One region of the Paenibacillus sp. FSL W8-0187 genome, then DNA from elsewhere that is predicted to be linked to it. Evidence: riboswitches for the same ligand, from Rfam matches in the RefSeq annotation. Region 1 holds a riboswitch; each other region holds the start of a gene.
What was found. A riboswitch is a leader RNA that binds a small molecule or an ion and turns the genes downstream of it on or off. The one in region 1 is predicted to bind cyclic di-AMP.
Positions count from the first base shown of each region.

Region 2: linked by a shared signal. The riboswitch ahead of MKY48_RS28495 (TrkH family potassium uptake protein) and the one ahead of MKY48_RS00495 (C40 family peptidase) in region 1 are both predicted to bind cyclic di-AMP.
Region 3: linked by a shared signal. The riboswitch ahead of MKY48_RS02400 (hypothetical protein) and the one ahead of MKY48_RS00495 (C40 family peptidase) in region 1 are both predicted to bind cyclic di-AMP.

Region 1 is NZ_CP150206.1:95,755-105,711, reverse strand. Features, by position in the region: gene MKY48_RS00505 (M1 family metallopeptidase) at 1-1,157, shown strand, start outside; gene MKY48_RS00500 (hypothetical protein) at 1,169-1,996, shown strand; cyclic di-AMP (ydaO/yuaA leader) riboswitch at 2,346-2,486, shown strand; gene MKY48_RS00495 (C40 family peptidase) at 2,491-2,964, shown strand; gene MKY48_RS00490 (C40 family peptidase) at 3,402-3,875, shown strand; gene MKY48_RS00485 (GNAT family N-acetyltransferase) at 4,014-4,514, shown strand; gene MKY48_RS00480 (cytochrome c) at 4,676-5,032, shown strand; gene MKY48_RS00475 (4a-hydroxytetrahydrobiopterin dehydratase) at 5,132-5,446, opposite strand; gene MKY48_RS00470 (hypothetical protein) at 5,556-5,849, opposite strand; gene motA (flagellar motor stator protein MotA) at 6,040-6,840, shown strand; gene motB (flagellar motor protein MotB) at 6,824-7,630, shown strand; gene rluF (23S rRNA pseudouridine(2604) synthase RluF) at 7,745-8,446, opposite strand; gene MKY48_RS00450 (ATP-binding protein) at 8,480-9,957, opposite strand, start outside.
Region 2 is NZ_CP150206.1:6,276,718-6,286,674, forward strand. Features, by position in the region: gene MKY48_RS28485 (LysR family transcriptional regulator) at 1-571, shown strand, start outside; gene MKY48_RS28490 (TrkA family potassium uptake protein) at 608-1,282, opposite strand; gene MKY48_RS28495 (TrkH family potassium uptake protein) at 1,299-2,639, opposite strand; cyclic di-AMP (ydaO/yuaA leader) riboswitch at 2,704-2,848, opposite strand; gene MKY48_RS28500 (CPBP family intramembrane glutamic endopeptidase) at 3,140-4,828, shown strand; gene uvrC (excinuclease ABC subunit UvrC) at 4,800-6,803, opposite strand; gene trxA (thioredoxin) at 6,939-7,256, opposite strand; gene MKY48_RS28515 (hypothetical protein) at 7,508-7,663, shown strand; gene dnaI (primosomal protein DnaI) at 7,783-8,736, opposite strand; gene MKY48_RS28525 (DnaD domain protein) at 8,770-9,957, opposite strand, start outside.
Region 3 is NZ_CP150206.1:539,185-549,141, reverse strand. Features, by position in the region: gene MKY48_RS02420 (histidine kinase) at 1-1,757, opposite strand, end outside; gene kdpC (potassium-transporting ATPase subunit KdpC) at 1,760-2,386, opposite strand; gene kdpB (potassium-transporting ATPase subunit KdpB) at 2,468-4,501, opposite strand; gene kdpA (potassium-transporting ATPase subunit KdpA) at 4,523-6,202, opposite strand; gene MKY48_RS02400 (hypothetical protein) at 6,461-6,871, opposite strand; cyclic di-AMP (ydaO/yuaA leader) riboswitch at 7,002-7,169, opposite strand; cyclic di-AMP (ydaO/yuaA leader) riboswitch at 7,712-7,887, shown strand; gene MKY48_RS02395 (hypothetical protein) at 8,021-8,485, shown strand; gene MKY48_RS02390 (proline dehydrogenase family protein) at 8,544-9,464, opposite strand; gene pruA (L-glutamate gamma-semialdehyde dehydrogenase) at 9,668-9,957, shown strand, end outside.

The sequences.
Region 1 (9,957 bases):
CCCAAAAAATTAACGGGGAAAAAATTTATCAGTTCTATGCGGATGATGTACATGATTTTGCCTGGTCGGCATCGCCGAACTTTGTCACGGCAGAAGAAGCATTCTCCGCACCAGGCGTACCGGGCGTCCGCATCAAGCTGTATCTCGATCCAGCCCATAAAGACTTAAAGGAGCGTTACTTTGATGCTGCCAAGTCGGCACTCGCTTCGTTTGGAAAATGGTACGGAACCTATCCGTATTCCACGTTGTCCATCGTCGTTCCGCCAGAATCGGGCAACGGTGCAGGCGGCATGGAATACCCGACGCTGGTCACGGCCTTCGGGGCCAAAAACGATTCGCCGGGATATGAGCTGGAGCGGACCGTCATTCATGAAATTGCCCATCAATATTTTTACGGAATGATCGCAAGTAACGAATTTGAGGAAGCGTGGCTGGACGAAGCCTTCGCAACCTATGCAGAAGAACGAGTGATGGAAAAAGAATACGGGATTACCTCCAATACGGCGGCTCAGGGAGCATCCATCACTTCCCCTGCACCGCTGAAGATGGAATCCTGGAAATACAGCTCGCACGAAAACTACGCACTGAATGTTTACACGAGGGGCAAGCTGGTGCTGCAAGGCATCGAACGACAGGTCGGTCCGCGGATGATGGAGAAGATTCTTCATACGTACGCCCAGAAATACCGCTTCAAGCACCCGACCACGTCCGACTTCCAGAAAGTTGTAGAGCAAGTAAGCAAAACGTCCTGGCAGCCGTATTTTGACCAATATGTATATGGAAGCCAGATGGCGGACGTTGCCATCGACGTGATCAAAACCAAAAATAAAGGCACGGCGGAACATCCTCGGTATGAATCTACGGTCAAGATAACGAGCAGGGACGGGGATATAACCGATGTGCCAATCGTGTTCGCCTTTGAGGACGGCAAAACGGTGGAGCGAACCTGGAGCGGCAAGGACCGAAAAGTTACTTACACCCTGGAGTACAGCACTCCGCTCGCCTGGGCCATGGTTGATCCGAAATATTCCATCGTCCTAGAGAATAAACACATCAATAACTATATGAAGGCAGGAATGGATCCGAAGGTGGTTACACGCTGGAATCTCAGTATTACCAAGCTTGTGGAGACGCTGTTCGGCAGCCTGTCATGGTGAGGGGGGAGCACATGAAAAGTTACGCAGGCCAAGGGTGGATCAGTGTTAAAGACCAGCTATACGTCTCGATTCTGCTCTTCTTATACCGTTTGCTGTGGGGATACTGCCTGTACCGACTCGTAAAATCGGCAGTCGTTCCCCTTCTTATGCGATATCCGGATTCTGCCCCTAACGAGCTCAGCCGTCTTTTATTCTTCTACGAGGGCGAGATGAGCCTATCCCTGAGCAGCACGGTCCACACCTACGCATGGCTTCTGGCCGGTTTGCTCTTGATCAGGATAATCTTCACCCCGCTCATTCGGGCCGGCATCTTCTACAACCTTCACCAGGAAGCTAAGGGCGAGCGCGGTTTATTCTTCTTCATTGGCATGCGGAAACTGTGGAAACCCGTAACGCTATTCTATCTGATAGAGCTCATTCTCACCTTTGCGCCCGGTTACTGGATTCTGCCCAAAATCCTTCCGATTCTGCTGAATGGGATTCAAGAGCCTGTTCTGCTGCTTCATGCACTGCCCTATGCAGCTGGGTGGTTCTTGTACGCCTATCTGATCCGCCTGTTATTGCTCTATATGCAATTCGGGCGCACTGGGGGGTTCGGTATGATCAGCTCTATTCTGGCACTCTTCCGCCGCTTGGGCACGGCAGTGCTGTTGTCCATCACCATCGGCGGATCAGCCTGTATCATTCTGCTGCTCCTGAGCTCGGCTTCGCTCTTCTGGGCCGGGTTGATCGGCTTAATTATTCAGCAGGCCTCTTATTTCCTGAATGGATTATTCCAAATTTGGGTAATTTCCACCCAATATCATTTGTGGAGAGATTCCTCCTCACAGCATTCTTAATCGTTACAATTCGTTACCCTGATATGGTGAATCATGCTCGCGAATAAGCTGTAATCCGAAGTGACACGTTTTTATCTCGAGCTTGATTTTACAAAGAATAAGCATTCATTTATCCTCTATATTACAAATTTCTGAGCGCCAAATTACAAAAAAACCTGTTTCCCCAAGATGGGGACAGGTTTTTTTGTTTAAAAATGATCTTTCCTCGTTTGCCAAATTGTTAATACTCTGCTAAAATAACGAATATGTTAGTAACAACTTTGTCATCTTTACTGTAACTTTTTTGTTGGAACGATGTAAATTCGTTAACTATGTTGGAACGTCAGACGTCAATGAATGGGTTCATCAACATTTTAAGGAGCCGAATTCCCATAACGATATGGGAAGCGGGGGATCCGTTTTGGGTGAATTGATCTCGCAAGAGAGGGATCATAGGGGACCTTTCAACCGAACCCTTAAGCTAACCTCGCAGGCAATGGAAGGAGCTTTTTGTTTTGAAAAAGAAGTTAACGGCTGTTTCTCTCGGCCTCGCACTCGCACTCACATTAGGGACCGGAAGCGCTTTCGCCGATTCCAAATTAAATACAGCAATCAAACCAGCCATTGGTGTCTCTTATAAAACGGGTGGAACCACAACGAATGGTTTTGACTGCTCCGGATTCACCAGCTATGTTTACAAGAAGCTTGGCCTTAGCCTGCCGCGAACGTCTGCAGCTCAATACAAAGTAGGAACGGCAGTATCCAAGAGCAACCTGAAAGCTGGCGATCTCGTGTTCTTCAACACATCCGGTAGAGGTATCTCTCATGTGGGTATTTATGTTGGAAGCGGCAAATTTGCTCATTCCTCATCTTCGCGTGGTGTCATGATCAGTCCGCTAAGCCAGAGCTATTACGCCAACCGATATGTAGGCGCTAAGAGAATTATGAGTCAGAATACGTACAAATCTGTAGCTGTGAACTACAATTAATGTTGGAACTTTATTGATTTACTCTTATAAGAAGCCCTGGGTTTATGAGATTGTGCCGATCTCATCCAGCGGCTTTTTTCTTTTGTTGATTGTGTGTATACCTTTATAACGTTTAAGACAACGAAAAAGTTTCCACTTTTCAAAAAAAAATGAATGAAGATATTGAAATGACTTCGTTTGGTTATTCCATCCCCAATATCCTCTTATTCTTTATATACCCTTCTCTCTCTTCATTAAACACCGTTTTGGGAAAATATTGATTTTATCTGACGCTTCGACAGCTAATACGATTGAAAAATAGCAAAATTCATCAAGAAATAATTGCCAATCCCGCTTACTGTCTGATAGAATGGACGCAGTAACAACTTTGTCATTAATGTAAGTGCTTTAATACATAGATTGCTATGCCTCGCGGCAGCGAAAAGGAGCTTTCCATGCTGAAGAAAACATTATCAACAGCAGCCCTTAGTATCACACTGCTATTCACTTTGGGCGTTGGCAGCGTGTTTGCTGATAGTGCGCTGGATCAGGAAATCGATAAGGTGCTAGGTACACGATACAGCTACGGCGGTACGACCGCGAGCGGATTTGACTGCTCCGGCTTCACCATGTATGTATATGCCAAACTCGGTTTGAAGCTCCCGCATCAATCCGGCTCTCAATTCGACATGGGGACAAGCGTGTCCCGTAAGGATCTGCGCGCTGGCGATTTGGTGTTCTTCAACACATCGGGCCAGGGCATCTCCCACGTCGGCATTTATGTCGGCGATGACAAATTTGCCCATGCCTCGACCAACCGCGGCGTGGTTATCAACCGCCTTGCAGAGGAGTACTATGATCAGCGATACGTGGGTGCAAAGCGTATCATGAGCGATGATACGTATGAAGAGTCGGCTGGTGAATCATCCTAAGCTTTAGAGGCTAATCATCCCTATACATACTGCTTGCCCGTTAAAGGAGCCCTTACCTCTCTTTGACGGGCTTTTTGATGCGACTTGGATATTCGGAAAAGGGTTATCATTCATATATACGATAGGAGGACTTCACCAATGGATGCAACACCGATTTCATTTCACACCGTAGTCATGCGTGAAGAGCACGCAAAGGAAATATGCGCCTGGACCTATCCTCCTCCCTATAATATCTATGGCTTTCTTCCCTGGGAGCAGATGAAAGGACTTGAGGTCGAGTTTGGCGATCCCGACATTCGCCAGAGGCAGTACATCTCGATTCTGGATGAACGGGAGGCCCTGTGGGGATTTGCCCAGCTGTTTCCGATGCACGAGGTGACACGAATCGGACTTGGCATGCGGCCTGATTGGTGCGGGCGCGGAATGGGTAAACGGTTTATGGAGGCGATTGTTCGGGAAGCCAGGCGGAGGCGGCCTGTCGACGAAATCGACCTTGAGGTGTTGACCTGGAATGAGCGCGCGATCCGCACGTATCAAAAGGCAGGCTTTCATATCACCGATACGTATGAGCGACTTACACCAACGGGAAATGCCCTTTTCCACTGTATGGTGTATGAGCCGCCGGCTAATGAGGAATAGTAATCTTTGTCTATATGAAAAAGCACAATTTTGTGTACTTTTTATGAAGCCGCGCCGGATAGTTGCTTTTTTTGTCACAACTGGCTATGCTGTCTATGGATGTTGGTTTATAATGGAGACAAGTGCAAGAGTGCAGTATACATAGAAGGGACGATATGACGATGCAAAAATGGATCATGAGCGGATTGTTCTTCGTCGCATGTGCGTTGGCTATCGCGCTGATGTTTACGCTCCCAGGTAAGGAACAGGTGGCTCAGGAAGAGAAGCCGACCATGCCGGAAGTGACTCTCGATGCTGCCGCAGCGGAAGCCACAATGAAAGCAAGCTGTATTAGCTGTCACGGCGACCAACTTCAAGGCGGCGCTGGGCCGGCTTTGAATCAAGTAGGCGGACACATGGATGCGGACGCAATCTTCAACGTTGTAACCAAAGGTCGTAAGGGAATGCCTTCCTTTAAAGATCAACTTAAGCCCGAAGAAATCGCAAACATCGCGCTATACCTTGCTGAGAAAAAATAAATCAGCTTATACGCAAAACACGCTTGCACCTGGAGCTCTTCCCGGCGCAAGCGTGTTTTTACATATTCGGGACCTCTGAGGGGACTAACCGTCCCCCTCCTATTGTGCCGCCTTGCCATCCTTCGAACGACTCTTCTCATAGGCTTCGTTAAACTGCTGCGCTTCCTTAATATCCACAGCCGTAATGCCACCGTCGTCCCAAGAGGTGAGACGAAGTGTAACGACTTTATAATCTATGGTGATGTAGGGGTGATGTCCGAAAGCTTCTGAAATAGCTGCCACTTCATCAACAAAAGCAATTCCCTTCATGAAGGAGGAGAAGGTATACTTCCGTACAATCCATCTCCCTTGTTCAAATTCCCAACCCTCAAGCTTTTCCAGATGAGCCTCTACTTCTTGCTGCGTATAAAGCATCTTTTATCTTCCTCCCCGAAAAAAACCTATCTTAAAGCCGACTTACACGTAATATGGTCTTTCTGTCATCTATTCTATTCTGCCCTGTATCTGTTGATAACTGGAGTGATTACACAAGAGCCACAAAGGCCAACTCTTCTTCACCAATCAAAATATGTATTCGATGGTTCGTTTGATCATGCATGACCACGCCGCTGCCAACATTAATCACCGGCTCTGTGCCTAGCGCATAGAACAAATCCTCAGCCAGCGCTTCATGAACCTCATTTCTCTCGGCTTCACCCAGATTGTCCCAATCCTCAGCTTCCATTTCAAAGAAGACATAGCTGTCGGTAATTCGTCCGACCGCCTCGGTCAGTTCTGCCAGAATTTCGCCGTAATCTCTTCCGTGTTTAACGCCCATCTCCATCACTCCTTTCCTTGCCGTACTTAGCTTCGTTTCCCTTCCTTCCATTATACCGGAAATTACAACTAAAAAAAAAGCCCGACCTGACGATAAATAGGATAACGCCCCACAAAAGGGGTCCGGTTCTCCATGAGAACCGTTCTGACGAATGGATTCGTTATTTTATTTCTCACGGATGAGGTGTGGTATGGAAATTTCAACAATTATAGGCTTAATAATCGGTATCGTCGCGGTACTGGTGGGCATGGTTCTGAAAGGTGCCTCCCTTCTCGCTTTGTATAATCCGGCAGCCTATCTAATCATTCTTGGCGGTACGGCAGCAACTTTATTCATCGGGTTTCCGCTAGTCGAGCTGAAAAAGATTCCGAAGCTGGTCAAGATGACCTTTGTGAAACAGAATCTGATGGACAAAACGGAAATGATCAAGCTGTTTATGGAATGGGCTTCGATCACACGCCGTGAAGGTCTGCTGGCTCTTGAAACCAAAGTCGATGAGATCGATGACACCTTCCTGCGTAACGGGATGCGCATGATCATCGATGGCAACGATCAGGAATTCGTACGTGATGTATTAATGGAAGATATTAATGCCACCGAAGAGCGCCATCGTTCCGGCTCATTGATCTTCTCCCAAGCCGGTATGTATGCACCTTCCCTCGGGGTACTTGGAGCCGTTATCGGTTTGATCGCTGCATTATCCCATATGGAAGATATGGGCGAACTCGCCCATGCCATCGGGGCTGCGTTTATTGCAACCCTGCTCGGTATTTTCACCGGTTATGTCCTCTGTCACCCGATTGCGAATAAACTCAAGCGTCTATCCAAACGTGAGGTTGAAATCCGCCTGATGATGGTAGAAGGCCTGCTGTCCATTCAGTCCGGTGTATCCACCATTGCAATCAATCAGAAGCTCTCCGTGTTCCTGACACCGTCCGAACGGGCTGAGCTCAGCGAGAGGGAGGCTGGTGCTAGTGAGCAAAAAGACTAGACACGAGCCGCATGAGGAGCATGCCGACGAATCCTGGCTTCTTCCTTACGCAGACCTACTGACCTTGCTTCTGGCCTTGTTCCTGGTGCTATACGCCATGAGTGCGACGGATGCACGCAAATTTCAAGAAATGAGCGAAGCCTTCAGTGTTGCTCTCACCGGCGGAACCGGTGTGCTGGATTACAGCAAAACGGAATCCAGCGATAATCCGCCCAATATTAAGGATCATAAAGCGACATCTCCTTCCGTTCCCGCAACAACACCTGACCAACGGCGTGCAGAGCTGATGCGTCAGGAACAACAGGATCTGGAAAAGCTGAAGAAGCAGCTCGATAATTATATTAAAAATAACGGTTTAACCTCGGAGCTCAGCACCAAGTTGAACCACTCCCAGCTTGTCATTACGATACGGGACAACGCCTTATTCCCTTCCGGCGAAGCCGTTGTGAAGCCGGAAGCCCGTAAACTGGCCAAGGCCATCTCGCAAATGCTTCACAAGTTCCCGGACTATGAAATCATTGTATCCGGCCATACGGATAATGTGCCAATCTCTAACAGCCGCTATCCGTCAAACTGGGATTTAAGCTCGGATCGAGCCTTGCAGTTCATGAAGATTCTGCTTGCCAACTCGGAGCTGGATCCTAAACGGTTCATGCCGATCGGTTATGGTGAATATCATCCGATTGCTGATAACAACACCCCAGCTGGGCGAGCGAAGAACCGCAGAGTCGAGGTATCCATTATACGTAAATACCAGGATAGCGCCACCTTTACAAGCGTGAATGAATAACCCAAATGGGAACGGGTCCCTACAGACTATAACACACAATAAACAACCGATGCATCTGGTCTTACAGATCCCATCGGTTGTTTTTGTTTAAGATTATAGAAGTATTTTAGCCAGCTACTCGAGCCTGTAGTTCAGCAGCTGACCAAGCTCTTCCTTCTCCTTCTCGCTAAGATCACGCCATGAACCGATGCGTTGACTGCCAAGACGGATATTCATAATCCGGATTCGCTGCAGCTTTCGGACCTCATAACCAAAAGCGCTGCACATTCTGCGGATTTGGCGATTTTTACCTTCGGTCAGAATGATTCGGAATACGCGCTCGGACATTCGAGTGACCTCACAAGGTAGCGTTATCTCACCCAAAATCTTTACGCCGCTGGACATCCCGCTAAGGAAGGATTCCGTTACCGGGCGATCCACCGTCACAATGTATTCTTTCTCATGTTTCCCCTCAGAGCGAAGGATCTTATTAACGATATCTCCATCATTCGTCAGCAAAATCAGTCCCTCAGAGTCCTTATCCAATCGTCCGATAGGAAAAATACGCTCGTTGTGGCCTACAAAGTCTACAATATTGCCCTTAATATGCGATTCGGTGGTGCTTGTAATCCCGACCGGCTTATTAAGAGCAATATATACATGCTTTTTCTTATCCTGAAGCGGCTTTCCCTGGATCCGGACATCGTCGCCTTCCTCTGCCTGGCTTCCCAGGACAGCAACCACGCCATTAATGGTGACCTTCCCGCTCTCCACCAGCTTATCTGCTTCACGACGGGAACAATATCCCGTTTCACTGATAAATTTATTAATTCTCAAGATGCCATCCCCTTATCTGTAACTACTTCTTGCTTAATTCTCAATAGCATTCGGCTGGACTACAGGCAGAACTATACTCACCTTCGTGCCCACACCTACTTCACTCTCGATTTCCATCATACCCCGGTGACCCTGAATAATACGCTGGCTTACCATCAATCCTAGCCCTGTGCCCGTCTCCTTATTCGTAATAAACGGTTCGCCAAGATGCGGCATCAGATCTTCCGGTATGCCCTGCCCTTCATCCCGAATATCGATTTGTACCCATTCGCCCTTCGGCCTTGAAAGCTCAATCCAGATACTGCCGCCATCGGGCATCGCTTCAATCGCATTCTTGAGCAAATTGATAAACACCTGCTTGAGCTGATTCTCCTCACAGTGTACGTTGGTAAGTTCATCAGTAAATTTCAATTTGAACTCGATGCCGTACAAATGAGCTTGGCTGTCGAGGAATGAAATGACATCTCCCATGATGAGTCGTACATCCCTCTCTTGGAAATGAATCGCCTGCGGCTTCGCTAATATCAGAAATTCACTGACAATGAGGTTAATTCGATCCAGCTCCGACAGCATTAGATCAATATGGTCCGGATTAACCTTGTGGGTCTGCTGCTGGAGCTGCAGAAATCCACGGAGGGTCGTAAGCGGATTCCGGATCTCATGAGCAACGCCAGCAGCCAGCTGGCCAACGGTATTGAGTTTCTCCGAACGACGCAGCAGCTCCTCGATCCGATTGCGTTCCGTCACATCCCGAGACACGCTAATCATGGAGGTGACCTCACCGTTCTCATCATGCACCAGCGAGGTGCTAATACTGACCTCGATCGTGCTTCCATCTTTGTGAAGACGGATCGTCTCCACCGGAGGAAGCCGTTCCCCGGCTCGCAGGCGACGGATGCGCTCCTTTTCTTCTTCCTCCTTGGCCGGAGGCACAAGTGCAGGCTTCCGTCCAACCACTTCGTGCGCTTTCCAACCATACAATTGCTCAAACGCTTTATTCACACTAATAACCCGTTCATAGGTATCGGTTGTATGAATGGCATCTGCTGTCTGATTAATGACCGACTCCAGATATTCCTTAACGGACTGATTCTCATCGACCATTTGCTTCAACTGGCTCGTATAGTTGCCCAGATTACGTGTCATCGCATTGATTCGACCCGCAAGCTGCCCCAGCTCGTCCCGGCTGCTTACCTCCAACCTTCGATCAAAGTGACCATCCGACACATCGTTTACCGTCCCCAGGATGGCCTGAATCGGCTTGGTAAAATACCCTGCAACAATATAACTGCCGAATATCACGATTTCCAATAAAACCAATGAAATGGCCACAAGACTGATCATCTGCTCCCTCATCACGGAGGAGATGGCTTCATAATCCATGACGACACTGATGACACTGGTCGGTTTATTTTCGGTTACGATGGGGATGAAGCTTTTTAGCACCTTCTTGTTATTGATAGTACTGACAAACACCACATTATCGCCGGTAGAAACGGCCCTCTGCACAG
Region 2 (9,957 bases), 1.2 Mb from region 1:
TCCCGCGGCCGAAATCAAGCTGATCACCGGCAAGACCCATGAGATCGTTTCTTATGTAAGAGATAAACGGGTCGATGTCGGCATTGTCGCCTCCTCCATCAACCAGCCCGGCTTAAACTGTATTCCGCTGTTTGATGACCATCTGGAGCTTGTCATCCCGTCTTCACACCCGCTGGCGGAGATCGAGGATGTCGGCATCGAGCAGCTTCAAGGCTTGCCGATGATCATTTTCTCAACCGGCACCTGGTACCGCAAGTTGACGGATGACCTGTTCCACCGCTGGGGCATTATGCCGGATATTCGGATGGAGATCGATTCCTTCGAAGCGATCGTCAGGCTCATCCCGACCTGCAAGGCAGCCGCTCTTCTGCCCAAATCCTATCTGAGACCGCAGCTGTTGTCCGATAACGGGCTTGTCGACATTCATATTCCGGCACTCATTGAAACCCGGCGAACAACTTCGCTGATCTACGGCCAAGCCTCGGAGCTGAGCAAGGCAGCCAGCCGCTGGATTGACGAAACGGAAATCCTGTTCCGTAAGCTGGAGGAGGATAAAACGAAGAAAACCTGACGGTATATAGGGTCGTCAGGTTTTTTTCTTCTTTATTTATTTTTCGAGCATATTCACGACCTCAGACTCAAAGAGATCCACATTATCATTGGAGCCGATAACGACCATAATGTCGCCGGAGTTCACCACATCCATGGCTGTTGGCGCTACGATGATGCCGGATTGTTTATTCAGGGCCACCACGCTGACACCGTAGCGAACCCTCGTATTGAGCTCGCTAAGCGTTTTTCCGTCCATGCAGTCCGTGACCGTCATCTCCACAATCAGATAGTCCTTGGATAATTCGATATAGTCGAGCAGGTTGGGCGTGACAAGTTGGTGAGCTACCCGGATCCCCATATCCCTTTCCGGAAAGATCACCCGGTCCACGCCCAGCTTCTCCAGCGCCCGGCCGTGCAGCACTGAAATCGCCTTAGCAACGACCATGGCGACACCAAGCTCTTTTAACAAGATGGCGGATAAGATGCTCATCTGAATATCGTTCCCGATCGCCACAATCCCGCAGTCGAAGTTACGGATACCGAGCGATTTAAGCACCTCTTCGTCCGTAGCATCCGCCACCACCGTGTGCGTCAGCAGTTCGCTCATATCCTCGACAACCTCTTCACTGCGGTCGATGCCGAGCACCTCATATCCCTGTTCCATCAGTTCAAGCGCCAGGCTGGCGCCAAATCGTCCCAAACCGATGATTGCAAATTGCTTTGGTTTCATGTCTCTCCTGTACTCCTTATCCAATAATCATTTTGCCTTCCGGATGACGATATAATTCTTTACCCTTTTTTGGCCCCAGTGCATAAGCAAGCGTCAAAGGCCCCAATCGCCCTGCAAACATCGTAATACTGATCAAAATCTTCCCGAATCCCGTCAGTTCAGGCGTTAAACCCATGGAGAGACCCACCGTACCGAAGGCGGATGTCGTTTCGAATAGGATCTCCAGGAAGCTCCCTTCCTCTGTCGTTGACAGAATCATCGATACGATTAGAACGAGCAGCAGTGCCAATAATGCAATGGTCAGTGCCTTGAGCACCCGCTCCTGGGCCAGGCGATAACGGAACATGACGATGTCTTCACGCCCGCGCATCATGGCGATAACCGCCCCCACCATAATGGTGAAGGTTGTTGTTTTGATACCGCCACCGGTTGACCCTGGGGATGCTCCGATAAACATCAGAATCACGATAAAAAATTGCGTGGCCTGTCGAAGCCCCGTAATATCTATAGTATTCGCGCCAGCTGTACGCGGCGTTACGGACTGGAATAACGCACCGAAGAATTTTCCGCCCCAATTCAGAGAGCCGAGCGTCCTCGGATTGGTGAATTCAAATATAAGAATGACGATAAATCCAACCAGCAGCAAGGTAGCCGTCATGGTGAGCACCACTTTGGAGTGCAAGGAAAGTCTCCGCTGTTTTCGGAAATCAATCAGATCGGATAATACGATAAAACCAATCCCACCTGAGACAATCAAAAACATCACGACTATGTTGACTACAGGATCGTAGACATACCCGGTCAAACTCCGAAAATCACCAAACAAATCAAAACCGGCGTTGTTAAACATCGTGACTGCATGAAAAACGCCATAATAAATCGCCTGGCCGATCGGCATATCAAACGCCCAGCGGATCGATAGAATGATGGCACCACAGGCCTCGATGATGAGGGAGTACAACAACACTCTGCGAATCAGCCTTACGATTCCTTCCATCGAGGACTGATTCATCGCTTCTTGCAGAATGAGGCGATCCTTGAGCGAGATGCGTCTTTTCAGAGCCAAGGCAAATAAAGTAGCCATCGTCATGAATCCGAGCCCGCCGATCTGAATCAGCAGCATAATCACGACTTCTCCGAAGGAACTGAATGTCGTTCCTGTATCCACCACAACCAGACCCGTTACACATGTTGCCGATGTCGAAGTGAACAAGGCATCGATAAATTCAAGCGGTTCACCTGTACTTGTGGAAATCGGCAGCATTAACAGCGCCGTCCCGATGAAGATAATAGCCGCAAAACCAAGCACGAGAATCTGCGGCGGAGACAACCTGAGCCAGTTAAATTTAGAGTTCAATCGGTCACCTTCTTAAAAAAAATCAAGAAAAAAGACACTGGAAAACGCAGTGCCCTTTACGGTCTGGTTCCTGTGCTGCAGCCTACGAGGTTAGCTGACGGATTCGGGCATTTCCACAGGTCGCCCTATTCATTATTCTAGGAATAATGAAATTCACCCCAATTACATGGTTCCCCCATTTTCAGTACGAAATTCGGCTGGAATATTCGGTTCCTTGAAGCATGATGTGATTATAACGCAATCTGGTACGTAACCCAATGCCGTTTTTCACCCAAAAAATCTTTAAAAGAGCGCGAATTGGGCATATTCAAGAATACAAGCATAGGGTTCTCTAACGTTTTCGAAACCTTTCATTCATTTTCATCGATTTGTTTCATTATTCCGGATATTGGGATAAGCTGCTTATGACTTTCATAACTATGTTATATTGACTCTATGCGTACTTAATCAGGCATATCGAATACCAGTGGGAGTATCAACTTTCCTAGAGGAGGAATTTCATGAATCGTGCAAGAGAGCCCTTGAAGCTGAAGCCCAATCTCAAACAGCTCATCGCGCCTGCCGCAGTCGGCCTGATTCTGTTCCTATTATTTCAGGTGTTTCCGTCGACGAATCCGGATTCTACCGAGATGGCATCTCCGAATATCATATCCAAGGAGCAGGCTCGGCAAGCGGCTTCAAGCTTTGCTCAGGAGCATTTGCAGTTTACGGCTGCAAAAACGGATGACACATTGGTTACATATCAATCCAAATCGGAACTTTACGGATATCTGGCGAAGGAAAAGAAACTTTCGGAATACAACAAAACCTATGAAGCCAAATATCCCTATGACGTATACCGCGTTCGCTTCAGCGAACCGGGAGGGGATGCCCTCAATGTGGACGTGCACATGCAAAATTCAGGCATCGTCGGCTTCTCGTACGATTACGCCCGCTCCAGCTATGACCGGATTGAGCTGAACAAGGGCGATGTACAAAGGCAGATGCTGCTTGTCGTCGAGGACGGCATGTCATTAGCCGAGAAGCAAGCGCTCGCGGAGCCTTGGCTCCAGCGAGCGGGCTATGACCTGTCGCGCCTTGAGCTGGTTACGCGGGAAGGGGAACCCCGGCTTCGATATGTGGACCCGGAATCCAAGATTGGCGATTCCCGATTGGAGCACCGTTTCACCTTCGAACATGGGAAATTACGCTCCTATGAGCCATCCTTCTCAGTCCCGTCCGCCCATTCCGCCTATGTCAACAAGCAGACTCAGGATGCAACGCTGCTGACACTCGCAGGGTATGGCCTGTTCACCCTCATCCTTGGCATTCTTGCCATTGTGTACAGCGTAAAGACCAGAGCCTATACGTCGTTTAAGCGCGGCCTGTTCCTAGCGGTGCTGCTGTTTATCATTCAGATGCTAAATACGTATAATCTGATTCCCGTTTTCAAATCCGAGGGGATGTCGCAAACTGGTATATTCGGGATGATGATTTTCTATGCGGTCTATTCGCTCATATTCTCCGCCCTGCTCTATTTCTCCCTTGTCGGGGGCAACGGACTATGGCAAAAAGAAGACGGGCTCAATCCATGGCCGCGCGCCAAAGAACCCGGATACGGTCATTATGTACTGGACAGCATGAAGCTGGGATATATGTGGGCTTTCATCCTGCTTGGGGTCCAATCCATTATCTTTATCGTTCTGGGCCTAACCTTAAATACATGGTCCACCACGGATGCCACACAGTCGCCTTACAACATGCTCTATCCTTGGCTGTTTCCGCTGATGGCCTGGCTGGCCGGCATATCCGAAGAGGCCGTCTATCGACTGTTCGGAATCAAAATGGTGAAAAAGATCGTCCGCAATACGTTCGTTGCCAGTTTGATTACCTCGCTCATCTGGGCGCTCGGGCATACGCTTTATCCGATATACCCTGTAATTTCCCGGCCCATTGAACTGGTTATCATCGGCTTGCTGTTCAGCTACATCTTTTTGAAATATGGGTATTTGGCGGCCATGTTCTCCCATGTCATCTTTAATAGCATCTTGATGGGTATTAGCCTGATCTTGCTCAAGGACACCACCAACTTGCTGATTGGTGCTTTCTACATGGTGCTTCCTGCGCTTGTTGCGTATGCGATTTACCGTTTCAATCCAACAAAAAAAGAGAAGCCGTATGTCACGACTCCTCCTCACGAAGTGCCTTAAGAATTTCCGTTGCTAATTTCTCACCGATTGAAAGGGGCTTGAAGTCTTCGACTGAAGCCTCTTTTATTTTTTTGACCGAGCCAAAATGCTTCAACAGCAGCTTCCGGCGCTTCTCACCAATGCCCGGGATGGAATCCAGCTTGGAGGATACCATCGATTTGCCGCGCTGTTCGCGGTGGAAGGAAATCGCAAACCGGTGAACCTCATCTTGAATACGCTGCAGCAAATAGAACTCCTGGCTGTCCCGGGGCAGCGTAACCGGCTCCGGCGGGTCTCCGACCATGAGCTGCGCTGTTTTATGCTTGGCATCCTTCACAAGCCCGCAGACCGGGATATACAACCCCAACTCATTCTCCAACACATCGCTGGCGGCGGAAATCTGTCCCTTCCCTCCATCGACCACAATCAGATCAGGAAGCGGCAAATTCTCCTTCAAGACGCGCTCGTACCGCCGCCGGATCACTTCACGCATCGTATCATAATCGTCCGGTCCCAGCACGGTACGGATCTTGTATTTCCGATATTCCTTCTTGTCCGGTTTCCCATTGGTGAATACAACCATGGCCGATACCGGGTTGGTCCCCTGGATGTTCGAGTTATCAAATGCCTCGATCCGGTTCAGCGACTGGAGGCCGATCACTTCGCCCAGATTCGCCGCTGCGACCGAGGTGCGTTCTTCATCGCGCTCAATCAAGCGGAATTTCTCGTCTAAGGACACCTTTGCATTATCCGACGCCATGCCCACCATCTGTTTCTTCAAACCACGCTGCGGCACATGCACCTTCACGCCGAGCCATTCCTGCAGGGCGGCAGCCCCTCCGGCTGCATCCACGATGCCAGCGGCTTCGGCCTGCTTCTCCTGTGCCTGGGCAAGGGCTGCCTGCTGCTCATCAGATGTTCCTGCGGAAAGCGTACTCGCCGAATCCACGGCTTCCTCTGGGCCTAACACACCTTCATCCACAGCCGTTCCAGCAACCGACTCTGGATCAGCCTCGTCTATCAACAGGGGCTCAGGCAGCAGAATTTCTTGCGGCAATGCAGGATTATCACTGTAATACTGGGCAATAAAAGACATAAAGTCACTGTGCGCATCGCCGTAGAATGGAAAAACGGACTTGTTGCGCTGTACCATTTTCCCTTGGCGCATGTACAGAATCTGTACACACATCCAGCCTTTATCCACAGCATAACCGAATACGTCGCGGTCCCGTGTATCCGTCGTCGTAATCTTCTGCTTCTCCATTAGCGTATCGATATGGATGATCTGATCCCGCAGTTCTTTGGCACGCTCGAAATACAAATCCTCCGCGGCCTCCTGCATCTTGCGCTGCAGTTCCTTCTTGATCTCTTCATGTCCACCGCTCAGGAATGAGGTAATCTCCCCTGTGATCTGTTCATATGCAGAATTTGGAATTTCCTTTACACATGGAGCCAAGCATTGTCCCATATGGTAATACAAGCACACTTCTTTCGGCATGACGCCGCATTTGCGCAAAGGATACATCCGGTCCAGCAGCTTTTTGGTCTGCTGTGCCGCATACGCATTCGGGTAGGGGCCAAAGTATTTGGCTTTATCTTTAAGCACCCTTCTGGTCACTTCCAGACGGGGATGCTCTTCATTCGTTATTTTAAGATATGGATAGGTTTTATCATCCTTCAGCAGCACGTTGAATCTCGGCTGATGGGTTTTGATCAGGTTACACTCCAGAATCAAGGCTTCCATGTTGCTGCCGGTCACAATATATTCGAAATCGCGGATTTCCGAAACAAGCATCTGGGTCTTCCCGTTATGGCTTCCGGTAAAATAAGAGCGTACCCGATTCTTCAGCACTTTCGCCTTGCCCACATAAATAATCGTGCCTTCATGATTCTTCATCAGGTAACAGCCGGGCTGGTCCGGCAGCAATGCCAGCTTATGGCGGATATTCTCCAGCGCCCTCTCCTGCTCCTGAAGCTGTTTGGCAAAATCGTCCATGCTATCCCTCCTCTCCAAGGAGATTATATAGTATTAACCATAAATATAAAACACTATGAATAACCACACAAAGCGCCTCCGGGTTTCACCGAAGGCGCTTTATGAAAGCAGATTGCAGTCTATGACCAATCCTGCTTATTGATGTTTTGCAATGATGCCCTTCAAGGCTTCTTTGGAGTTCAGACCTACCACTTTATCGACAGGCTGGCCGTCTTTAAAGAAAATCATAGTCGGAATGCTCATCACGCCGAAACGTGCTGCGGATTCCGGATTCTCATCCACGTTCACCTTAGCAATTTTCACAGCATCACCAAGATCTGTGGACAGCTCTTCCAAAATCGGGGCAAGCATTTTACAAGGACCGCACCATGGCGCCCAGAAATCAACTACAACCGTTCCTTGACCTTCCACTTCACTTACGAAGGATTGATCGGTAACGTTTACGATAGCCATTATATTCTCCTCCTCACGGATAATTTTACATATAGTACGACCATAATTGTTGAATGGGTCGACGAATTTAGTATACCACAACCGGTCGGAAAAAGTGAAATATACTCACCTAAAGAAAGAGGATTTCACGGGTTTTTTATGCAATCTTTACAAATGATTTGCGCATTGGGTATACTACTAGTAACAAGTCGGGTGACTGTCAAGTTTTTCGTGTTGGCACGGCATGTTCACCTTTTGAGGAGGCAAGCACCATGGATGTAAACGTACGCGTTAACGATCCACGGGAGCACATCAATGAAGAACCACGCAATGACTTTGGCGATTTGATGATGGGCTTCGTGGGGATGTTTGGTTTCATGACCATCATCTTTTTCGGTTTCGTCATTATCAAGTTCTTGGTTGGCTAATTATTGATGACTCCTTGTGCACAAATAAAAAGTCTGATCCTGCCGCGTTCCATACGCTAACGGGATCAGACTTTTTACAATTCAGGGAAAGCTTGTCTATAGGGAGTTCACTTGCAATGCTAGAATTTCCCTCTCTGGTTCTCGCCGAATAAATGAACGACATCGACAAAAGGCGCAATTCGGTTCATCAACCGCTGTCCTTTGTGTGCCTCCTCCCCATCCTTGCTCGTGAAGCTCAGATGCTGTTCAAGCCCGTCGAGCGGATAGTTCGACGTATAGAAGGTCGGCAGCCGGTTCATCCGGAAATTCAGAATGGAACCGAGGACATGATCCCGAACCCACGGATTCAAATTCTCCGCTCCGATATCGTCAAAGATCAGCAGATCGCAATGCTTCATCGTCTCCACCATGTCCTTCAGCTTCTGGCCGTCCTGCATCATGGTCTTCAGATCTTCCACGAAATCAGGCATATACACGATAACGCCCGAATGGCCCGCTTTCGCGAGCTCATGCATCAGGTAACCCATCAGGTAGGTCTTACCCGTACCAAACGAACCGGTGAGATACAGGCCGCGCGGAGACAAGCCATTCTCCTTCGTATCCCGGATGTATTTAAAGACCTGGTGCACCGCCGGTGCCCGCAAGCGGTCCTTCGCCATAATCTCCATGTTGTCATAACCTTCGTTCAAGGCATGCTCATCAACATAAAAGCTGCGAATCCGTTTTTTGATCTGATCCTCATTTGTCTTCGCAATCTGCAGGGAACACGGCGACTTACGCTCATAGATCTCCACGGTTCCGTTCATCCGCTGGATATCCAGCTTGCTGAAATGCCCCTGGAAATCATTGGGACACCGGTCAAGACCGGGACACGCCTTGCAGTGGGCCTGATCTCCCGCATATTGATACAGTTTGCTTAAATTCAATCGTATGACCCGATCATCGATCTCCGGGTATTCGCTCCGCAGAGCTTGAATCAGAGGATTCCTAAGCAAATCCTCCGTAATCTGTTCCGTTCTGCGCCGGAGCGCAGGACTTTTCATGCTTTCCAGCAGTTCACCAAGGGACTCCATCTCTTGTTCCCTCCTCTCTTCAGCAGGATTTCTTTATCCGCCCTTCTTGTTGCCAGCCTGCATTTCTGCCGCAAATCGCATCATTTCTTCGAATTCCTCATCCGATACGGCCTCCGCCTGATCGGACTCCAGAGCCACTGGAATTTCCGGCTTCACCTTTCCACCTTTAGCGTATGTACGCGTACGTTGTGTGGTTGCCTTCTGCTTGCCTTTCATCTTGGCTTGATCACGTATATACTGAACAGCTTTCTCATAGCTGTTAATCTGCTTCAGCAGCATATTGGAAGCAATGGCCTCCACGAAATTACGGTTGATTCGCTGCTCGCCGCCTGCGGCCATGAGTGACATTAAATAATGAATGAGCACGTTGATGACTTCTCCCGGCAGCTTATAGCTCAGGTCGATCTTTTCGAAGATGTCCAGGAACTGCGCTGGGACCGAGCCCGGAAAGAAGGTCTGCAGCAGCCGGGTATAAGGCTCGTTGCGGAGCATCATATTATATTGGTGAATATCGCATTTCGATTGGAACTGGGCAGGAACTTCTACATAGTATTCCATCTCTACGGCATGCTCCTGTGCAGGCTCTTCCGGATCGGCCGTCATCTCCTGATGCAAAGCAACGACCTTGCCCGCGGTAATCTGCCGCTTCTCCTGCATCTTCATTCCCTGCCTAAAGTGAAGACTGGCCTTGTGCTGCAGATCATCCAGCACGACCTCACCATGCTCGGTAAATATGCCGTCCTCATCCAGCAGGCGACACAAATCCTGCGTGCTGAGATCATATTTGCGCACCACGTAATTCACAATGCCCATCTGTTCATGGTCGTAGCGAAGACGCTCCACAAAGACCCGATTGCGGGATTCACGCGGGAAACGGAGAATAATGTCCGCATAGTTCAGACCCTCTCCTTGCGGATTTGGCGGCACCACTGACTTCCGTGACACCGCGACCTCTTCCAGCGCTTGCTCCAGTTCATAATCAATGACATGCGTGTTCAGCTCAAAAATATCATAAAAGGGAACCGAAATGTTCTCCTTGTTGAAGGAAATACCGGACCATTCAAGGGGTTCCTTGCTCCAGAGCTCTTCTCTTAACGACAGAACGGCGAATTTCCCCACCTTGTCGCGAAGCAGCAGCGTCAGATGCTGGGTGTTGAAGAACTCCGCTGGACTGAGCGGTGCTTGCAGCTCATATTCATAGATATGGTCGTCCGTTTCCGG
Region 3 (9,957 bases), 440 kb from region 1:
GCATAAATGTTCCCGTCCTTCATCCGCTGCTGCAGAGACTCCGGCGTCACATCGACGAGCTGGACCTCATCGGCCGATTGCAGAATATGATCCGGTATCGTCTCGCGGACGCGGACGCCTGTAATCTGCTCGACAGCATCATTCAAGCTCTCCAGATGCTGCACGTTCACGGTCGTAATGACGGAAATGCCGGCCGACAGAATGTCCAGCACATCTTTATACCGTTTCTTGTACTTGCTCCCAGGCACGTTCGTATGCGCCAGCTCATCCACGAGGACCACGTCCGGTCTGCGGCGAATGATCTCATCGGTATCCATCTCCTCAAGGAGCGATCCCCGGTAGTCCACCCTTTTTCGCGGAAGAACCTCCAGATCAGCTACCTGTGCCCGCGTATCCTTCCGGCCGTGCGTCTCCAGCAATCCAGCCAGAACCGTCAATCCCTTCTTCAGCAGATCGTTGCCTTCGCGCAGCATCGCATACGTCTTGCCCACACCCGGGGCAGCCCCGATATAGACTTTAAACCGCCCCCGCTTGACCTGCTCCATCTTCCGGTCCAGCTCTTGTTCATTCAAGCGATGGAACGATTCGGAAGGGAGCCGCTGCGGATGGAGCCGAGCCGGGATGATCCGCTCCCCGTCATGTGCCGCCCGATCTGCCACCATAAAAATATCCATCCCACGCGTCTTCTTCAGCAGATCCTGAAGGATCGAGCCCTGCCACAGCTCTTGCATGCGCGTCTGCTTCGAATGGCCAAGAACAATGCGTGTAACATGGTGCTCCACCGCATACTGAACAAGCACGTCAGCCAGCTTCCTCCGGGAACGGAGGGGAAGTTCCTCCAGCTTGGCACCAATCCGCACCGCGAGCTTAACCATGGAACGCTTAAAGGCAGCCTGTTCTTTGGTAAGCTCCAATCCCGGTTTCACAAACGTGACGGCCAACAGCTCGCCGTTTAATCGCTTCGCGATCTGCTGCCCGCGTCGCATATAGATAGACCCGTTCCAATGGTACTGGGTGGACACCAGTATTCGCTCAAGGGCTCCCGATGGACCGACGAGCCCATGTTCCTTGCGGTACCGCTCCAGCGAATGGCTCACTCCTTCAGCAACAAGACGGAGCGTCAACTCCCGGAGCACGGCCAGATTGCCCTGCTTCCATACGCTGCCGCCTCCAAGCAGGCCATCCTGTGCCCGTTCCAGCATCGTTTCGGGTGTTACGTCAATGAGCACCACCTCATCGGCGCTCTCCAGCGTATCAGCCGGTACCGTATGGCTGGCTTTAATGCCTGTCAGCTTGGAGGCAATGCCCTGCACGTCCTCCAGCTCATACACGTTGACCGTCGTGATGACGCTGATCCCCCGACTTAACAGGAATCGGATGTCATCCAGCCGCGTGGCATGCCGCGCTCCCTTCCGGTTCCGATGGGCAAGCCCATCAACAAGCACCACCTCCGGGTTGCGCTGCACCAGCAGATCCAGATCAAGATCCTTCTTCTCTACGCCGTCCTCCACCCAATGAATGCTGGGCACCCGCTCCAAATTCCGGACCTGCTCCACCGTTTCCGGACGCTGCATCGTGGATACGGCACATATGACGACATCGATGCCTTGCAGCCTTAGAGTCTGTCCTTCGCGAAGCATATGATAGGTTTTTCCCGAACCGCTCACAGCCCCGATATATACCTTGAGTCTCCCATGGTGGAGCTTCGCAATCGACCTTAAGATTTCCTCCGGCGATTTTCTCCGAAATGGGTCCATGATCAATCAAGAAGCTCGGCAAGAGCCAGATTCAGCTTCAATACATTGACGCGCGGTTCACCAAACACGCCCAAGTCCCGTCCCTCCGTATGTTCCTTTACCAGCTGATCAAGCTCTGCCTCCGCAATTCCGGTCAGCTTGCTGATCCGCGGAATCTGAATATCCGCTGCCTGAGGCGATATGTGAGGATCCAACCCGGAGCCGGAATTCGTTACCAGATCGATCGGCACCTTGCTCGCCGGAACGTCCGGATTGTTCTCCTTCCATGCTTCAATCGAAGCCTTCGTTCGTTCGATCAAATCCGGATTGGAAGGTGCGTAGTTATTGCTGCCTGAGCCGGCTCCGTTGTATTCAATGCTGGACACCCTGCCGTGAAAATATTGAGGTTCCGTAAAGTTCTGGCCGATCAATTCCGATCCAACCACCTTTCCGCCGGAATCCGTGACCAAGCTGCCGCCGGCTTGCTTCGGCATGAGCAGCTGCGAAGCTCCTGTCGTAACCAGCGGATAGAGAACTCCACATAACACGATAAATACAAGACTCGTTCTTACGGCAATGCCCAGGGAGACACGGGCGGAACCCGCCTTAGTATGAGGCGCCGGTGATGATTGCTGCAATGGATTATTCATAATTCCTCAATCCTTCCCTTGATATCTTCCACGTAAAGCAATCTTCGAGTTATCTCGATATGCCTGCTACGATGATCATATCTAAATCCACAGATGGACGATCATGTCGATCAGCTTAATCCCGATAAAGGGTACGATCACGCCACCTAAGCCATAGATCAGCACATTGCGCTGAAGCAGCTTCGACGAACTCATTGGCTTATAGGCTACGCCCTTCATCGCAAGCGGTATCAGCAGTGGGATAATGACGGCATTAAAGATCAGCGCAGACAGAATCGCCGACATGGGAGAACCCAGTCCCATGACGTTGAGAACATTCATGCTTGGGATGGCGGCTGCAAACATCGCCGGTATGATGGCAAAATATTTGGCGACATCGTTCGCGACGCTGAACGTGGTCAGCGCGCCCCTCGTCATTAGCAGCTGCTTGCCGATGGCAACCACCTCGATAATCTTCGATGGATCTGAATCCAGATCCACCATATTAGCCGCTTCCTTGGCTGCGGTGGTACCGCTGTTCATCGCCAGCCCCACATCGGCCTGGGCCAGCGCCGGGGCGTCGTTCGTACCGTCACCGGTCATCGCTACTAACTTCCCTTCGGCTTGTTCTCGGCGGATGACGGCAATCTTATCCTCGGGCTTGCTCTCGGCGATATAATCATCGACACCTGCTTCACGGGCAATCGTCGCCGCGGTGAGCGGATTGTCGCCGGTGCACATAATCGTCTTGATGCCCATCCGGCGCAGCTGCTCAAACCGTTCCTTCATGCCCGGCTTCACGGTGTCCTTAAGGTAGATCAGACCATAGATGCGGTTATCCACGGCGATAGCGAGCGGAGTTCCGCCCTCTGTCGCGATGGCGTCACTGTTTGGCGTCAAATCCGAAGGGATGGAACCTCCTTGCGACTGCACCCACGCCTTGACGGCATCCACCGCACCCTTGCGGACTTTCCGTCCATCCTGCAGATCCATGCCGCTCATCCGGGTCTCAGCCTTAAATTCGATGAATTCCGCCCCAGCCGCCATGCTTTCATCCACTTCAAGTCCTTCCTTCTTCAGCAGCTCCAATACCGAGCGTCCTTCCGGCGTCTCGTCTTGCAGCGAGCTCACGGCTGCCCACTGGGAAACCGAGGCAAGCGATTCACCGCCGACGGGAATCAACTGGCTGGCCATCCGGTTACCAAACGTAATCGTACCCGTCTTATCCAGAATCATTGTATTGATGTCACCGGCTGCCTCCACCGCCTTGCCCGACATCGCCAGCACATTGAACTGCGTCACCCGGTCCATGCCGGCAATCCCGATCGCCGACAGCAAGCCCCCGATCGTGGTCGGGATGAGACACACCAGCAGCGAGATCAGCACCGGAACGGACAGCTCGATGCCAAGATACTTCGCAATCGGTGCGAGCGTAACGACAACGATCAGGAAAATCAGCGTTAAGACGATCAACAACGTGTTCAGAGCAATTTCATTCGGCGTCTTCTGGCGGGCGGCTCCTTCAACAAGCGAAATCATTCGGTCGATAAACGATTCCCCCGGATCGCTCGTAATCCGAATTTTGATCGTATCGCTGACAACCCGGGTACCCCCGGTAACCGAACTGAAATCGCCGCCGGCTTCTTTAATGACGGGCGCGGACTCGCCGGTAATCGCCGATTCGTCAACGGACGCAAGGCCCGCAATGACCTCCCCGTCCCCGGGAATCATCTCGCCCTGCGTAACGATCACGATATCTCCTTTGCGAAGATCCGTGGATGGTACGGATTGTACCCCTCCGTTCTCCATCACTTTATGAGCCGTCATTTCCTGCTTGGATTGCTTAAGGGAGTCGGCCTGCGCCTTCCCGCGTCCTTCGGCAAGAGCCTCTGCGAAGTTAGCGAACAGCAGCGTCAACAGCAAAATCACAAACACCGTCAGATTAAATCCGATACTGCCCTCTGTCCCGAAATAGGACGGAAATAACGTCATCAGCAAAACAACCAGGGTGCCGGCCTCCACCACAAACATGACCGGATTTCTCATCATCAGGACGGGGTTCAGCTTCGTGAAGCTCTTCTTGAGCGCCTGACGAACCATCTCTTTGGACATCACTTTTTTTCTCGTATTATTCATGGTAATAGGCCACCTTTTCTATTAACGGATCGTCAGATGCTCAGCAATCGGACCAAGCACAAGTACAGGCAGGAAGGTCAATGCACCGATAATCAGAACCACTGCAATGAGAATGCCGGCAAACAGCTTATTATCTGTCCGGAACGTCCCAAGCGTCTCGGGAACCCATTGCTTCCGCATCAGCGAGCCGCCCACCGCCAACAGGGCAATCATCGAAATGTAACGGCCGAAGAGCATGACCAGTCCTGTTGTAATGTTCCAGAACGGCGTGTTATCTGACAGACCCTCAAATCCGGAACCGTTATTGGCAGCGGAAGACGTGTATTCGTACAATACTTGCGAGATGCCATGAAAGCCCGCATTGGTAATGCCTGCCTGCCCTGCATCCGTCATCAGCGCAAGGGCGGTCGGAGCCAGGATGATAAATGGATGCACCAGGATAACAATCGCAATCAGCTTCATCTCCCGCGCCTCGATTTTTCTGCCTAGAAATTCGGGGGTTCGACCAACCATAAGACCGGCCAGGAACACCGCCAATATCGCGTACATGAGCATATTCATCAGCCCAACGCCCTTTCCGCCAAAAACAGAGTTCAGCATCATCAGGGACAGCGGCGTAATCCCTCCAAGCGGCGTGAGTGTATCATGCATGTTGTTGACCGACCCGGTTGTGGCCGCGGTCGTCACTGTCGTGAACAGAGAAGATTGAGCAACCCCGAACCGGACCTCCTTGCCCTCCATGCTGCCTTGCGAGGCATCGATGCCCAAGCGGTTCAGCGCCGGATTGCCATTGGTTTCAGCGGCATAGTTCAGCGACAGGAAAGCGATAAACAAGGTCATCATCACCGAGAAAATAATCCAGCCCTGTTTGCGGCTCTTGGCGAATAAACCGAACGTATACGGAAGTGCCGCCCCGAGACTCCACATGGACAGGATTTCGATGACATTGGTCAGCGGGGACGGGTTCTCGAACGGATGTGCCGAGTTCACTCCCATAAACCCGCCGCCGTTGGTGCCCAGATGCTTGATCGATTCAAGCGCAGCTACTGGCCCTACAGCTATTTGCTGCTCGCTACCTTCCAGCGTCGTGACGCTGAGCGTAGGCTTCAAGGTCTGCGGCACCTGCAGCGCAACCAGTACCATTGCAATGATGAACGCAGCCGGGATGAACACCCGGGTGTGAGCTTTGACGAAGTCCTCAAAAAAATTACCGACGGTTGAGCCCTTGCTAGTCACCGCCCGGATAAAAGCAATCGCCACGCAGAGCCCGGTTGCCGCAGACGTGAACATCATCATCGTAATGACAGCCATCTGGGCCATATAGGATAACCCCGACTCCCCGCTGTAATGCTGAAGATTCGTATTGGTCATAAAGCTGATGATCGTAGAGAACGACAAGGTCGATTCCATATTATCGATGCCATTCGGGTTGAAGGGCAGTACTCTCTGCAACCGCAGAATCAAATACCCAGACGCGACCAGCACGATATTCGTCATCACAAAGCTGATGGCATAACCTTTCCACGTCATTCCCTTGCGTTCTTTCAAGCCAATCAGTGCGAAGATCGGTTTCTCCGCCCAGGAGAACCATCTGTCCGTTCCATTGCCTTCATTGCGAAACACCTGATATAGATAAGTTCCAAGCGGCTTTACCAGCAGCACCAGAACGAGTATAACGATGGCAATTTGTAAAATGCCCATGGCGAATGCCTTCCTCCTTCAGCTGTCTCCCTAGAATTTTTCAGGGTGAATCAGCGCATAAATCAAGTACAGAAAAATAAAGAGCGTGCATACCAAAATGATCATCATGGTTAATCCGCCTCCGGTTCAGAAACCACGCGCCCACACCAAGACATGAACAGCATGAACAGTCCGTAGGTTCCTCCCAATATGAGCACCATATATAAATCCTGCATGAATATAACCTCCTAAAACCTCGTTGTGATATCAGCCAAGACCTTAGCTGACAATGGACGAAATCAGGAAGGATACCTGGTGATGGTTCGTATGAAGCACCACATCGGCACCCAGCCCTTTGTATATCAATCGCGGATTGCTGGAATGGGTAATCACATAAATCGACTCTGTGGTCCAGGTCCGGCAAATCCGTAAATAGCGGCAGCATAGATTCAAGCTGCTCTCGAACAGAAACACCTTGCTGACGGGAAACTCGGGAATGATCCAGGTTTGCTCGTCCCTTGTATCGATTAGTATCATGTTGGTGCAGCCCAGCTCATGCAGCCTCTCCTGTTCAACCCGGTTGTTGGCTATGGCCACAAACGAAATGCGCTTAAAGATCAGCTGGCGGATAAATTCTTCCCCGGCCTTGTTCGGTGCGGATACCAGGATAAACTCCTGCGATTTCTCCATCTTTTGTTCTCCTCCTAAGTTCGGAAAGAGAAGACAACAACAAAGAAGCCTGTGGAAAGAGAAGAACTCTTCCCGCAGGCTCCTTAATAGGACACGGTGAAATACACCGTGGCCCAAGTCCACGACAATCGTTGCCTCTCTCGATACGCTTACGAGGTTAGCTGACGGATTCGGGCGTGAGAGTCGCCCTACCCATAGACCGTTATCTTGTCCATGGGATTCACCCCTGAGAGATAGATTCATCTCCCGACTGGTTCCCCCGTTCCTTTTCCATTCAAGGACTCAGCGAAAATTGAAAACGAGTAGCATGTTATTCTATTAGCCATTGACTAAACATCCAGGTCCGGCAAAACAACACAGCATCAGGTTCGAGCGGTGAGAGTCGCATCATCCTGCAATTTCAGCGAAGGCCCATGGCGCCTTCGCCCGAGATTCGATCCATAAAAGAGCCTGATGCAGCTCTCACACTGCCTGTAGGCCTTCATGAAACGGTTGCCTGCATGCCTGTCGCTGGTGTCCGTCAATTCATAGTTCGTATCATACGTCTGGCCCTGCAGGAAGTAAATGTGAGCAAAAACACATGTGGCGTTATGTCGAACAGGAACTGACCAGTATTGCTTCATTATCTCCCGAATACTACTCTATACTATGTATTTCTCTTGTTTTCTTGTATTTACCGCAATCTATCGAGATACCGAGATTTTGCCATGATAATCGATGACACGACTGAATGTACACGTTTTCTTACACGGTTTTCATCGATTTTCGGAATATATCCGTCCCATATGATCATTTACTTTTAGTTTCCTCCGGCGTATGATTCATCCATCTATTCGAAACATTCGTTATACGCTGAGCTCCCGACAGATGGGGAGACGGGGGAACCAAAATCGCCAATGGAGCTTCTATTGGTGAATGGGGTGAATCCGCAGTGCCTAGATGGTCAGGCACTGCGGTAGGGTGCTCTCAAGCCCGAATCCGTCAGCTAACCTCGTAGGCGCGTTTTGAGAGAGAACACCACCCGAGCCTTAAGCGGAAGCGGCCACTGGAACAGGGCCTCTAACGACAAAAAGGCCTGGAGAGCGGGGGATCTCTGCTCACCAGGCCTTTTCACCGTGCATATAACATTCCTATAAAGGAGCGTAGATCATGACGAAATTCATCGAGGCTGCACTGACATCCGTTATCGAAACCGAAGTTCCCGCATTAAGTGTAGAGCCCATCCGCCATATGGAGATATTTCGTTTCGACCAGGGCTCGGCTGAACGCTTTATCCCCTGGAGCAAACGAGATTGGAACTGCGGTTTGTTCAAAATCAGCTGCAAAGACGCGGCCGGTTATGCCGAATATGCGCTGCCAAGCAACAGGGAATTCACGGATCTAGTCCGCTGGGCAGCCGTCTTTACGAGGCTGAAAGGCATGACCGTGACCGAGGCCGTTCGCTATGCCCAGAAGCAGCACCAGTGGGGATCCGCCCGGATGCAGCTCGCCGTATCGGCGCTCGCCGATCTGGAGACCAATCGGCAACAGCACATCACCCGTAAGCGGTTAGGCAGCTTGCCGCTGGAGCGTTCCTTCCTGATGGACTGCTCGGAGGCGTATTATTTCTTCTAGGACAGTAGCTAGAGAGCTACCGTCCTCGCTTCGCTTTCAATTGATTATTTTCCCCCTCTCACTTGAACATATTTTTGAGCACCATCATCAGGTTGGCCGGCTTCTCCGCCAGCCGCCGCGTAAAATACGGGTACCACATCGTTCCGTAGGGCATATAACACCGAATGCGGTAGCCGTCCTGTGCAAGCGCTGCCTGATCGTTCATCCGCAGCCCGTACAGCATCTGAAACTCAAATTCCTGTTTGTCTATGTGACTCTGCTCGGCAAACACCTTCACCCAGTCGATGATGTTGTCATCATGCGAAGCAATCGCAACGTAGGCACCCTGATCAAAATGCATTTTGATCAATTTCTTATAGTTGTCAATGACCTCCCGCTTTTGCTGAAAAGCGATGGTTCCCGGCTCTTTGTACGCCCCCTTCACGAGCCGCAGATTAACACCGGCATTGATTAAATTCTTGACGTCCTCCTCCGTACGGAACAAGTAGGCCTGCATCACGGTCCCCACATTGGTCAGCCCCTCCTTATGGAGCCGCAGCGTCATGTCTATCGTCGCCTGGGTATACGGCGAATCCTCCATATCCAGACGAACGAAGTTACGGTGCTCTTTCGCCTTTTTCGCCACCAGCTTGATATTCTCGTAAGCCTTCTCGGGGTCCAGTGCCATGCCCATCTGCGTCGGCTTCAGCGAAACGTTCGATTTCACTCCCCGCTTGGCAATCCCTTCTACAAGCTTCAAATACTCCTCCCGGTACCCGGCCGCTTCGTCCAGCGTCGTGATACCCTCCCCCAAATGATCGAGCGTGACGAGAATGCCCTTCTCATTCAGCCTCTCAATTTCATCCAGCGCCTCGCCCAAGGTATCGCCGGCTATGAATCTGCCCGCCAGTTTTCGGCCGTACTTGATCGACAACCACTTCACGAATTTATTACCGGACACCGTCAGGATCACTTTACGGTAAAGTTCGGTTCCGTCCATGCGAGCTCCCCCTTTGCAAAAGGCAAACCAAAATGCACTCTATCTTAACTCATATGCAAAAATCATGACGGCATGCAGAAAGACATACATATCTAACATCGAGCTTTTCACCAAGAGATTCTAAACACCCCACCATGACGCATTCAGCAGCTGGACCATAAACCTAAAGCTCCGAATCATATCATGTTAAGGAGGGGCCTTCCATGCGAGTACCTTTTCGGAATGAACCATTTCTGGACTTCAACAACGAGTTGAACAACAAGTTATACGATGCTGCGCTATCCGCGGTCGAAGCCGAACTCGGCAAGACGTACCCTCTGGTTATCGGCGGTGCCCAAATCCATACGGAGCGTACCCTAAAGTCGGTCAATCCGTCCCGTAAACGTCAGGTCATCGGCATTGTATCCCAAGCCGATACCGAACTTGCGGAACAAGCCATTCAGACAGCCGCACGGACTTTTGAGACGTGGAAACACACCGCGCCGAGCGAACG